DNA from 3 places in the Streptomyces sp. KL2 genome. Region 3 is predicted to be linked to each of the others. Evidence: riboswitches for the same ligand, from Rfam matches in the RefSeq annotation. Region 3 holds a riboswitch; each other region holds the start of a gene.
The links. Region 3 has a riboswitch for cobalamin ahead of QPK52_RS05830 (energy-coupling factor ABC transporter permease). Riboswitches for the same ligand answer to the same signal wherever they lie in the genome.
Positions count from the first base shown of each region.

Region 1: linked by a shared signal. The riboswitch ahead of QPK52_RS26430 (FecCD family ABC transporter permease) and the one ahead of QPK52_RS05830 (energy-coupling factor ABC transporter permease) in region 3 are both predicted to bind cobalamin.
Region 2: linked by a shared signal. The riboswitch ahead of QPK52_RS21350 (cobalamin biosynthesis protein) and the one ahead of QPK52_RS05830 (energy-coupling factor ABC transporter permease) in region 3 are both predicted to bind cobalamin.

Region 1 covers NZ_CP127170.1:5,908,313-5,912,482, reverse strand. Annotated here, with positions in the region: gene QPK52_RS26440 (ABC transporter substrate-binding protein) at 1-807, opposite strand, end outside; gene QPK52_RS26435 (ABC transporter ATP-binding protein) at 847-1,620, opposite strand; gene QPK52_RS26430 (FecCD family ABC transporter permease) at 1,620-2,723, opposite strand; cobalamin riboswitch at 2,825-2,975, opposite strand; gene QPK52_RS26425 (response regulator transcription factor) at 3,013-3,591, opposite strand; gene QPK52_RS26420 (histidine kinase) at 3,595-4,170, opposite strand, start outside.
Region 2 covers NZ_CP127170.1:4,760,275-4,764,444, forward strand. Annotated here, with positions in the region: gene QPK52_RS21345 (cobyric acid synthase) at 1-1,200, opposite strand, end outside; partial or broken gene QPK52_RS21350 (cobalamin biosynthesis protein) at 1,197-2,242, opposite strand; cobalamin riboswitch at 2,379-2,507, opposite strand; gene QPK52_RS21355 (hypothetical protein) at 2,839-3,054, opposite strand; gene QPK52_RS21360 (anion permease) at 3,078-4,170, opposite strand, start outside.
Region 3 covers NZ_CP127170.1:1,278,211-1,282,380, reverse strand. Annotated here, with positions in the region: gene QPK52_RS05845 (energy-coupling factor ABC transporter ATP-binding protein) at 1-307, opposite strand, end outside; gene cbiQ (cobalt ECF transporter T component CbiQ) at 304-1,053, opposite strand; gene QPK52_RS05835 (energy-coupling factor ABC transporter substrate-binding protein) at 1,059-1,505, opposite strand; gene QPK52_RS05830 (energy-coupling factor ABC transporter permease) at 1,505-2,215, opposite strand; cobalamin riboswitch at 2,245-2,430, opposite strand; gene QPK52_RS05825 (TetR/AcrR family transcriptional regulator) at 2,689-3,294, shown strand; gene QPK52_RS05820 (SMP-30/gluconolactonase/LRE family protein) at 3,331-4,170, opposite strand, start outside.

The sequences.
Region 1 (4,170 bases), 4.6 Mb from region 3:
GACGACCGTCTCCCAGCCCACGGTGGTCCAGCTGTCCTTCAGGTCCTTCATGATGTGGTCGCCGCCGGCCTTGGTGATGATGTCGTGGGGGCCGGCGTAGGCGCCGGACGTGAACGGCTTGTCCTGACCGCTGTCGTAGAGGAACACCCGTGGCCGGTCGGCACCCTTCAAAGCCTTCGCCTGCGCTTCGGCCACCTGCTCGCGGAACTCGGTGATGAGTGCTTCGGCCCTGTCCTCGACGTCGAACACCTCGCCCAGGTTCCGCAGGTCCGTGTACAGCGCGTCGAGCGGGGGCATCACGCCGCGGGCCTTGCCCCGTCCGTTGCGGCACGACTCGCTGAGCAGGTACGAGTCGATGCCCAGGCGTTGCAGCACGGCGGGTGTGAAGCCCTCGCCCTCGTTGAAGCCGTAGTTCCAGCCCGCGAAGACCAGATCGGCGCGGGCGTCCAGGACCAGTTCCTTGTTGATCCGTTCCTTCGAGAGCCACTCGGTCTTCCGGTAGCCGTCCTTCCACGGCACCGCGGTGAGGTCGCCCTTGTCGTCGGGCATGACGTATCCGGCCATGTGGTCCTCGAGGCCGAGGGCGAACATGATCTCGGTGATGCCCACATCGTTGGTGACCACGCGCTGCGGAGCCCGCTCGAAGGTCCTCTTCTCGCCGCAGTTCTCGACCGTGACCGGATAGTGGTCGCCGAGTGCCCGGGCGTCGTCTCCTCTCCCCTGCTCCGAGGAGACGTCGGCCCCGCAGCCGGTGACGGCGAGGGTCAGGACGAGGGCGAGGGCGGCGGGACGTGCGAGGTTCGGCATGACGGCGGTGACTCCTTGGAGAGCGGACCGGGAGGTGGACTACTGGGTGGAGAGGCGGTCGAAGATCAACTGAACCGCGCCTGTCTCCGGGTGGGGGACGCGGTGCGCCCGGACACCGAAGACATCGGCCAGCAGGGCGGGCGTGAGAACGTCGTGGGGGGCGCCGGAAGCGACGATCCGCCCGCCGTCGATGACGTGCAGGACGTCGCAGTGGAGCGCGGCGAGGTTGAGGTCGTGCAGCGCGGTGAGCACGGTCAGCCCGCTGGCCCGCACCAGGGACAGGACCTCCAGCTGCTGGGCGATGTCCAGATGGTTGGTGGGCTCGTCCAGCACCAGGACCTGTGGCTGCTGGGCGAGTGCGCGGGCGATCAGGACCCGTTGCTTCTCACCGCCGGAGAGCGTGAGGAAGCCGCGGCCGGCCAGATGGCCGGCGCCGACCCCTTCCAGCGCGGCGGCACACGTGCGCCGATCCTCCTCGGTCTCCCGGGCCACCGCCCCCTGGTGCGGCAGCCTGCCCATGGCCACGACCTCGGCCACGGTGAAGTCGAACTCCGCGACCGCCTCCTGGGGAAGGGCGGCGAGCCGGCGTGCGCTGTCGCGCGGGCTCATGGCCAGCAGGTCGTCGCCGCCGAGGCGTACCGCACCGGCCGTGGGACGCAGGGCCCGGTAGACGCATCGCAGCAGGGTCGACTTGCCGCTGCCGTTGGGCCCGACGAGCCCCACCACCTGGCCACTGCCCGCCCGCAGTGAGATGTCCTCCACCACACGCGCGCCGGAGATCTCCACGGTGACCGCGTCGATGTCGACCCGCATCACACACCTCCGAAGGTGTAGGTACGGCGGCGCATGAGCATCACGAAGCAGGGCACGCCGATCACAGCCGTCAGTACGCCCAGCGGCAGTTCGGCCGGGGCGAGCACCACGCGCGACAGGATGTCCACCCAGACCAGCAGCACGGCGCCGGCCAGGGGCGCGACGGCCAGCAGTCGGCGGTGGTCCGCGCCGACCAGCATCCGGGCGGCGTGCGGAACCATCAGGCCCACGAAGCCGATCGCCCCGCTGACCGCGACCACCGCGCCGGTGACGGCGGCGGTCGTCAGGAAGAGTTCCCTGCGCAGCCGCCCAGGATCCACCCCCAGCGCGGCGGCGGTCTCGTCGCCCATCGCCAGGGCGTTCAGGCGCCGGGCCGAGAAGCCGAGGTGGACGAGGCCGCCGAGGACCGCGCCCGCGGCGATCGGTACGGAGGACCAGCTCGCGCCGCCCAGGCTGCCGAGCAGCCACATCATCGCGGACCGGGCCGCCTCGCCGTGTTCGGCGGCGAACACCATGAACGTGGTCACGGCCGAGAAGCCGTAGTACATCGCGGTACCGGTGAGCACGAGCCGGAGCGGTGTCAGTCCGCGCGGGGTCCGGGCGATCGCGTACACCAGGGCCATGGCGGCGAGCGCGGAGAGGAAGGCCGCCGTGGACAGCGCCCAGATACCCAGGGCGCCGAAGGCGCCGAAGATGAGCACGGCGTTGGCTCCCACGCCCGCGCCGGAGGAGATGCCGAGGACGAACGGGTCGGCGAGCGCGTTGCGGACCATGGCCTGGACGGCTACGCCCACGGATGCCAGGCCGGCGCCGACGACCGCGGCCAGCACGGCGCGCGGGAAGCGCAGTTCCCACACGATGGTGTAGGAGGAGAGCTCGTCCGGAGCGATGGACCCACCGGTCAGCCCCGCCCGGAGGCAGTGCAGCGCCTCGCTCCACGAGAGCCCCGACGCTCCGATGCCCGCCCCGCAGACCAAGGAGACGGGGAGTGCGAGGCACAGGCCGGTCACGAGCAGGGGCAACGAGACGCGCCGGGGTGGTGGAGGCCCGCCGCTCGTGGTGCGGTGCGGTACGGCGGGTACGTGGTCGCGGAGCGTGGCCACAGGCGGATCGCTTTCGCCTCGGGCCGTGCACCTACGTGATCAAAGGAGCGGCTCCGGGCGCCGGGCGCCCTGCGCAGCGCCCTCTCGCAGTCCACGGCGATCGACAGGAGCTTCACCACCGCGGGTAATCGGGCTTACGGAACCCTGTACAGGACTCCGCCTACCGTTGCGGGTCAGCGCCGGACTTCGACCGGACTTCCCCCGCGGGGCGCTTGCAGCTTAGCGCGTGCCACCACGCTTCCTCCCCTTGAACGGGACACGGGTTCGCGCCACCGCGGTGGGATCGCACTCAGCGGGCGTCGGCCGCGCGCAGGGCCAGGATGTGGACGGCGCGCTCACCGGTGAGGGAGATCTCTCCATGTCCATGATGGTCTTTTCCGGTATGCGGACCGGCTTCGGTGGCGCTGGTGACCTCGAGGAGGCTGATGGTGCCGGGGAGAGCGCGAGGCCGCTGTCTCGCCCGCACTCCTCCTGTTTGATCCCAGGATGCGCTGTCATGCGCTGTCTGCTGTGAGGTGCGGCCTTCGGCGACGAGCTCGAGGATCTCCTCCTCGCGGTCGGTGACGAGCCGCTCGGGGGCGGTGACGAGCCGCTCGGGGGCGGTGATGCCGTCGCGGGTGTGGTCGAGGTAGTGGCGGATGAGGGCGGTGACCGCTCCGGGGTGGAGAAAGGGCTCGTCGCGCATGGCGATGTCCAGGACGGCCAGGTCGGGCTGCTGGGCGCGGGCCTGTTCGACGGCTTCGGCTCCGTCGCCTGCTTCGGCGACGACGGTCAGGTCCGCCTCGCCGTCGAGGATGAGGCGGACGCCGCGGCGGACCAGAGTGCGGTCGTCGGCCAGGAGGATGCGGGTGGTGGCCGCCTCGGACATGAGTCACGGCCTCCCGGAGTGGGTGGGGATGGCCAGACGCACCTCGGTGCCGCCGTCAGGGCCGGGGGCGAGGGTGAGGTCGGCGCCGATGAGCAGGGCGCGTTCGCGCATGCCGCGGATACCGGCGCCCTCGGCTGCTCCACCGGTGCCGTGGCCGTCGTCGCGGACGCGCAGCCGCACACCGGCGGATGTGCGGTGCAGGTCGAGGTCGACGCGGGTGGCGCCTGCGTGGCGGGCGGCGTTGGTGAGGCTTTCCTGGGCGACGCGGTAGAGGACGAGTTCGGTGTTGTGGTCCAGCGGCGGCAGGTGCGCGTCGATATGGGCGCGCACGGTGAGGCCGGGGGTGGAGAACTCGCCGGCGAGGGCCTTGAGGGCGCTGGTCAGGCCGAGTTCCTCCAGGACACCGGGACGCAGTCGGCGGGCGATGCGGCGGATCTCCTCCAGACTGGCGCGGGTGGTCTCCTGGACCTGGCGGATCTCCTCACCGACGGGCGGCGGAGCGTGGTCGGCGACACGTTTGAGTTCGAGCAGGACGGCGGTGAGGGTCTGGCCGATCTCGTCATGGAGTTCCTGGGCGAT
Region 2 (4,170 bases), 3.5 Mb from region 3:
CGCCTCGAAGCGCACCCGCACCGGCAGCAGGCCCAGACCGTCGACCGTCCCGGCGCGCGACTCCACCTCGTCCTCGATCCGTTCCCCCAGGAGCTGGAAGCCGCCGCAGATCCCCAGTACCGGGCGGCCCTCGGCCGCCCGCCGGGCCAGCGCGCCGGCCAGGCCGCGCTCGCGCAGCCAGGCCAGCGCCCGCACGGTGCCGCGGGTGCCCGGCACGATCGCCAGGTCGGCGTCGGCCAGCTCCTCGGGGCGGTCGGTGAACCGCACCACCACGCCCGGCTCGGCCGCCAGTGCGTCCACGTCCGTGAAGTTCGACATCAGCGGCACGGGCACCACCGCGATCCGCAGCACGTCGCGGCCGTGCGGCGGCGCGACGGCCGACTCGCGCACCCCGCCGCGCAGCGACAGCCGCAGCCCGTCCTCCTCGTCGATGCCCAGCCCGTGCGCGTAGGGCAGGACGCCCAGCACCGGCCGGCCGGTCAGGCCGCGCAGCATCTCCAGACCGGGTTCGAGGAGGGTGACATCACCGCGGAACTTGTTGACCAGGTAGCCCGCCACCAGCGCCTGGTCCTCGGGCGCCAGCAGGGCGGTGGTCCCGAAGAGGGAGGCGAAGACGCCGCCGCGGTCGATGTCGCCGACCACCACGACCGGAAGCCGGGCGGCGCGCGCCAGGCCCATGTTGACGATGTCGGTGCGCCGCAGGTTGATCTCGGCCGGACTGCCGGCGCCCTCGCAGATCACCGCGTCATGGGTGCGGCGCAGCTCGGCCAGGCAGTCGGCGACCGTCTCCAGCAGGTCCTCCCGCCGCCCCGCGTACCGCGCCCCCGCGGCGGGTCCTGCCGGGGACGGCCGACCGTCCGGCTGCCGCGGCCCGGGATGCCCGAAGTAGCCGCGCGCGCTCATCTCGCCCACCGGCTTCCCCAGCAGCACCACCTGGCTGGAGCGGTCGCCGCCCGGTTTGAGCAGCACGGGGTTCATCAGCGCGCTCGGCTCCACACCGGCCGCCGCGGCCTGCATGGCCTGGGCACGGCCGATCTCGGCGCCCTCGCGTGTCACGAAGGAGTTAAGGGACATGTTCTGCGCCTTGAACGGCGCCACCTTCACGCCCTTGCGGGCCAGCCAGCGGCAGACGCCCGCCGTGACCACGCTCTTGCCCGCGTCCGAGGTCGTTCCCGCGATCAGCAGTCCGCCGCCCGTCACAGTCCTCCCTCCGATGCCCTTCGCGGCCCGCCCCGCCGTACGGCACGGGCCTCCCGCAGCGTCCCGGCGGCGCCGCACACCGCCAGCGCCAGCGCGCACACCCGGCGCGAGAGCCGCACCGCGCGCTCGATGTCCTCCACCCGCACCGGGCGGCCGCCGGCGCCCAGGACCGGCCGGTGCTCGACGCGCCCGCCGTACGACAGCGTCCCGCCCAGCCGTACGCCCAGCGCCCCCGCGAACGCCGCCTCGACCACACCGGCGTTCGGACTGGGGTGGCGGCGGGCGTTCGCGCGCCAGGCGCGCAGCGCGCCGCGCGGATCGGGACCGGCGAGCGCGGCCAGCAGGGCGGTCAGCCGGGCGCCGGGCCACCCCGCCGCGTCGTCCAGCCGCGCCGAGGCCCAGCCGAAGCGCAGATGGCGCGGCGAGCGGTGGCCGACCATCGCGTCCAGGGTGTTGACGGCCCGGAAACCCGCCAGCCCCGGCACACCGGCGGCGGCGCCCCACACCAGCGCGCCCACCACGGCGTCGGAGGTGTTCTCGGCCACCGACTCCACCACCGCCCGGGCGATGCCGTCGGCGTCCAGCGCCTGCGGGTCGCGCCCGCACAGGTGCGGCAGCCGGGCGCGGGCCGCCTCCAGGTCGCCCGCCTCCAGCGCGGCGGCGATCGCGCGGGCCTCGCGCGCCAGCGTCGTACCGCCGACCACCGCCCAGACGGCGGCGGCCGTCAGGGCGGTACGGGTGGCGGGGAGCGGCGTACGGCGCGTTCCAGCGCCGCCGCGGCGGCCGCCGCGCCGCCCGCGCACACGGCGGTGTACAGCGCGCCGGCGCCGCGGTGGTCGCGCCACAGCAGCCGCTCGGCGGCCGCGGCCGCGCGTCCGAAGGCGGCGACGGGGTGCGCGCGGCGCGGATCGCCCGCGATCAGGTCGAGCAGAGATCCCAGGACCGCCCCGCACGCGTAGCCCGCGACCGGGAGGCCCGGGGCCGCGGGGAGGTCGGTGTCCGCTGGAGCGATGGCCGGGGGGAGGGCGTGGTCGGCACGCATCGCGTCAGCCGGCCGTCACACCTCGTGCGGGACGGGTGGCACGGCGGGGTGGAGGCGGTGCGGCAGGCAGGGTGCCGGGCATGGCGGTATGTCCTCACTCAGGGTCCTCGCCCTGGCTCGACGTGACCGGCGGTGAGAGTCTCCTGGCTCCCGGATCGGCGCGTCCCCCGGCCTTCCAGCCCGATGTGCGGGCCGTGACGCTGGGTGGGGGAGCGCTCCCCGGTGACAGTGGCGGGACCGCGCCGGATTCGCACCGGCTTCCTCTCCTGCCGCCGTTTGGCAACGGGAAGTCCACCACGGCCGGGAAGGCGCGTCAACTCACCCGTGACCTGCGACGGCGCACTGTGCGGAAGCGCACACGGCGCTCAACGGCGCACGCCGGGGCGCTCGCGCCCCGGGGGAGGCCGGAAGGGCGGAGGGCGTGCCGGGGGGACGCCGGGACGCCGGGAGGACGCAGGAAGACACCGGCAGGGTACCGGGAGGACGCCGGGAAACAGGGAGGCGCCCGGCGGATGTCCGCCGGGCGCCGGTGGAGGCGTACCGGTGCCCGAGGGGCCGCACGGGCCCCTCGGGTCCGGGCAGGCCGAGGGGCCTGCTCAGGCCGCGATGATGTAGATGCCGTACGCCACCGCGGCCGCGCACAGGGCGTAGCTGGCGTAGGCGCCGACGCGGGCCAGGACGGCGGAGCCGCCCCGCGCCTTTTCGCTGGTGCCCAGACCGACGATGCCGAGGGTGAACACGCCCACCAGGCCGACCGTCATCACGAGGCTGACGCCGAAGACCTGGCCGAGGGCTGCCCAGTCGATGTCCATGGTGCTTCTTTCCTTCGCGGGGCTCAGGGAGCGGAGACGGTGGTCTTCGCCGGGGTGTCGGAGACCTTCCCGGCCTCCTCCATGGCGGTGGTGGGCGGCGGGGCGACGGCCTGCACCGCGGCCGTGACCACGCCCGCGTCCTCCGCCTCGACCGGCTCGACGTCGTTGACGTTGGTGTGGTCGACCGGCTCCCGGCGGGAGGCGAACCAGATGGCGGCGATGGCGGCGACGGAGGCGACCGCGACCACGGTGACCCCCCAGTCGCCCTGGATGGCCAGCAGCGCGGCACCCGCGGCGATCAGGCCGGCGGCCGGAAGGGTCAGACCCCAGGCGGCGACCATGCGGCCGGCGGTGCTCCAGCGGACCACGCCGCCCTTGCGGCCCAGGCCGCAGCCCATGATCGAGCCGGAGCAGACCTGCGTGGTGGAGAGCGCGAAGCCCAGGTGGGAGGAGGCCAGGATGGTGACGGCCGAGCTGGTCTGGGCGGCGAAGCCCTGCGCCGGGCGGATGTCGGTCAGGCCCTTGCCCATGGTGCGGATGATCCGCCAGCCGCCCAGGTAGGTGCCCAGCGCGATGGCGATGCCGGCCGAGGCGATGACCCACAGCGGCGGGTCGGCGTCGGCGCCGAGCACGCCTCCGGAGATCAGCGCGAGGGTGATGACGCCCATCGTCTTCTGCGCGTCGTTGGTGCCGTGGGCCAGGGAGACCAGACCGGCCGAGGCGATCTGCCCGGCGCGGTAGCCCTTGGCGACCTGCCCTTCCTCGGCGTTGCGGCTGATCCGGTAGGTCAGCCTGGTCGCGAGCATGGCCGCGATACCGGCGACCAGGGGCGCGACGAGGGCCGGGATCAGCACCTTCATGAAGACGGCGCTGACGGAGACGGCGCCGATGCCGACGGCGGCGATCGTCGCGCCGAGGAGACCGCCCATCAGGGCGTGGGAGGAGCTGGAGGGGAGTCCGGCCAGCCAGGTCAGCAGGTTCCAGATGATCGCGCCGACCAGCCCTGCGAAGATCACCGCGGGTTCGATGCCGGAGTCCTCGTTGATGAGGCCTTTGGAGATCGTCGCGGCGACCTCGACCGAGATGAAGGCGCCGACGAGGTTGAGGACCGCCGAC
Region 3 (4,170 bases):
GGGCGACGGACGCGGCGAAGAGCTGGTCGTCCGGGTCCTGCACGACGAGCTGGACGGTCGTCCGCAGCCGGGTCAGCCCTTTGCGGTCGTAGGCGACGGGCCGCCCCCGGAGGGCCAACTCGCCGGTGTCCGGCCGCAGTCCGCCGCTCAGCAGCCGCATCAGCGTGGTCTTGCCGCTGCCGTTGCGGCCCAGCAGGGCGAGCGCGCGCCCCTCGCGCACCTCGAAGTCCAGGCCGCTGAGCACGAGCGGCCCGTCCTCGTAGGAGAAGGACACGTCCCGCAGGGCGACGAGTGCCGGCTCGCTCATGTCAGCGGCCCTTCCAGAACGAAGGTGAGGGCGGTCACGGAGCCGAGGAGCGCGACGCTGCCGCAGGTGAAGCGCGCCGAGACGCCGGCCTCGGGCACCAGCACCCGCAGGGCGCCGTCGTAGCCCCGTCCGGCGAGTCCGTCCTGGAGCCGGGCGGCCCGGCCGAAGGCGCGGACGAACGCGGTGGCGCCGAGGGAGGCCAGGGAGCGCCAGGCCGCGGCCCGGGTGGTGTGCCCGAGCCGGGCGGCCTGTGCCTCGCGTACGCGGCGCACCGAATCCAGCAGCAGGAAGCTCATCCGGTACGTCACCAGGGCGACGTCCACGACCGGCGCGGGTACGCCCGCCCGCACCAGCCGGGGGAGCAGGTCGGACATCGGGGTGGTGAAGGCGAACAGCAGCACGCCCAGGGAGGCCGCCGAGGTGCGCAGCAGCACCTCCCCGGCGCGGGCCGGGCCGTCGTCGGCCAGGGACAGGAAGCCCTCCGGGCCGGCGACCTGGAACAGCAGCGTGGCCGCGCCGGTCACGCAGAAGCCCAGTGGCACCCGGCAGGCGCGCCACAGCCTGCGGCCGGGCACGCCCGCCGGGCCCAGCAGCACGGCGAGCGCGGTGAGGGCCACCAGGGCCGCGCCCGGCCAGGGCGGCAGGCAGAGCGCCAGCGCGGTGAGGCCGAAACCGAGCACGGCCTTGTCCGCGGGGTGGCGGCGGCGCCAGCGACTGCTGTGCGCCGCCGCGTCGATCGGCAGCACGGGGCTCAGGCCTCCCGGGTCTCGAGGTCCCCGGTGGCGTCCGCGGCGCTCCCGGCTTCCCCCGGCCGGGCTGCCGGCCGCGTTCCGGGCCGTGCTCCCGGGTGCGCTCCCGGGTGCGCTCCCGGTTGTGCGTCCGGCTGTGCCGCCGTGGCGCGCCGCTCGCCCTGGCGGCGCCCGTGGCGCAGGCCGAAGTAGTAGGCGAGAACGCCCGTGCCGAGCGCGGCCTGCAGGGCGAACAGCGCCGACTCCACCTCACCGGACGGCGGCTCGTACAGCGGCGCGAACCACGGCTCGTAGTCCGGCTCGATCTCGGTGATCGCCGTCTCCGCCTCGGCGTCCGCACCGGCGAACGGCTCCTCCTTGTGGTCTCCGAGACCGAGGGCCAGGGGCAGGACCGCGAGCGCGGCCACGGCGAGCAGCAGCAGGGTGTTGACCGCGGTGTTCCTCTTCATCACGCCACCGCCTCGCTGTCGGCCGTCTTCCCGGTCCCGGCCCTTCTGCCGGGCAGGAGCACGCCCAGCCGGACCAGTTCGCCCCGGCTGGACTGCACCAGCAGCCGCATCACGAACACCGTCAGGAGCCCCTCGCTCACCGCGAGGGGGATCTGGGTGAGGGCGAAGATGGAGCCGAACTTGCCGAGCGCGCCCCAGAACCCGCTGACCGGATCGGGGAAGGCCAGCGCGAGCTGCGCGCTGGTGACGCAGTAGGTGGACAGGTCGGCGGCGAAGGCGCCGAAGAAGACGGCCGCCATCAGCGGCGCGCCGTATCGCCGCAGCAGCCTGTAGAGGGCGTATCCGGTCCAGGGGCCGACGATCGCCATCGAGAAGGCGTTGGCGCCCAGCGTGGTCAGGCCGCCGTGCGCGAGCAGCAGTGCCTGGAAGAGGAGCGTGATGGTGCCCAGCACCGCCATCATCGGCGGCCGGAACAGGATGGCGCCCAGCCCCGTGCCGGTGGGGTGCGAGCAACTCCCGGTCACCGAGGGCAGTTTCAGGGCCGACAGGACGAACGTGAAGGCACCGGAGGCGCCCAGGAGCAGAGTGCTCTCGGGGTGCTCCCTGACCTCACGGGTGAGACTGCGGACTCCGTGGACGATGAACGGCGCGGCCGCGACGCCCCAGGCGACCGCGTGCGCGGGGGGCAGGAAGCCCTCGGCTATGTGCATGACCGGACAGACCCTCTCCAGCACCTCGTGGATGGTTGACGCGCCTTGGCCGGTCTCCTGGCTGACGGGTGACACCGCCCGGGCTCCGCCTTCCCGGGTCCCGGAGGACCCAGTGGCCGCCCGCGAGGGCTGGAGCCGGACTTCCCGATCACAGTGGCGAGGGCCGCACCGGTATCGCACCGGATTTCCCGTTCACCAAGGCGTGGCGACAGTAGTGCGCGGGCGGAAGCATTGGCAAGCAGGCCTTTTCCGCACATGAGCCCCACACGGGCTCCGCGTGGGTCCCCCGCGGGCCCCTTCCTCCGCACGGCCGGCCGGTGACGGGCCGCACACCGGGTGTTCCCCGGGCGGGGCGTCCACGCGGAGGCGGCCCGCTGCTTCGCCGGCGGCGTGACGTGATCGACACGGCGGGACGGGAGGGGGCCCGTACCGCGCGGGGAGCGCCCGACTCGCCCGCGGGCTACCCTGCCGGGGTGACGCAGCAAGCCGCGCAGGAGGAACGGCGGCCCGTGAACCACGGGCCGCGGTCCGCCGCCCGCAACCGGGCCGCCCTCGTCGCCGCCGCCCGGGAGATCTACGCGGAGCACGGCCTGGACGCACCGCTCTCCGCGATCGCGCGCCGGGCCGGGGTCGGACAGGGCAGTCTGTACCGGCATTTCCCCGACCGGGCCGCCGTGGTCGCGGTGGTCCTGGAGGAGAACGTGCGGCAGATCGAGCAGGCCGCCACGGCCGAGGACGCCGGCTTCGAGGACGTCCTCGGTGTGCTGACCTGGCACCTGACGGAGTCGGCGGCCTTCATCGCCTTCCTGCGCGCCGACGAGGCGAGCGTCCGCCCCGACGTCCGCGCGCACGCCCTGGCCCTGGCCGGCCGGGTCGAGCGCGCCCTGCTGCGGCATCTGCCCGGCGGCCGTCCGCCGGACGCTCGCCGGCCGGCCGCGGCGGACGACGTCATGCTCGCCGTCGCCATGGTCTCCGGCGCCGCCACCGGACCAACCCGGCAGGAGCGGGAGCGCCGGGCCCTCAAGGCCTGGCGGCTGCTCGGCGTCGAGGTGGGGCCGGTGCGGCCCTTCGAGGAGTGAGCGCGGCGGGACGGGCACGGCGGGGCGGGCGCGGCATCAGCCGCCGTTCGACTGCCGGATGCCCTCCGCAAGCGCCTCGAAGGTGTACAGGTAGCCGCCGGAGGGCCCGCTGACGGTCATGCACGCCGTGGTCCCGCCCGGCGTGATCGCCACGTTCGTCGCCGACTCCAGGCCCTCGGCGGCGCCGGCGGGTACCTCGACGGTCGCCAGGTGCTCGCCGTACCGGTCGAACACCGCCATCGCGGGTCGGCCGTGCAGTCCCTGGTAGAGGTTGCCGTCCGCGTCCACGGCGATCGAGTCGGTCTGCGCGACGCCGCCGTCGTAGCGGATGGCGGTGTGCCGTGAGGCCACGCCGCCCTCCCGGTCGAGGAGGAGGTAGGAGATCCGGTTCCGGGTCAGCTCGCTGATCCACAGCCCGCGGTGGTCCTCGTCGAACGAGATCCCGTTCGTCGCGGCCAGCTTGTCGGCCAGGACGGCGGCCTTCTTCCCGTCGCGGTCGATCCGCACCACGCGGCCCAGTTCCCGGCCCTCGGTCAGGCCGCGCGAGTCGCTGACGTACAGGTTGCCCTCTTCGTCGAAGGCGATGTCGTCGGGGTTCATCCGCGCTCCGGCGACCTTGCGGGAGAAGAAGGTCCGCGGGTCGCCTCCGTCCGGGGCGAGGCTCACGATCTCGCCGTGGGCGAAGTCGGTGAGGTAGAGCCGTCCGTCGTACGGGCTGAACTGCGCCGAGGTGTAGGCGCCGCGCCCGTCGGTGTGGACCTTCCGCGAGGTCTTGTTCCCGATGTCGACGCGCATCACCTTCGGCTTGCCCTCGGGTGCGGTGACGTCGACGACGAACAGGTTGCCGTCCTCGTCGAGAACCGGCCCCTCCAGCAG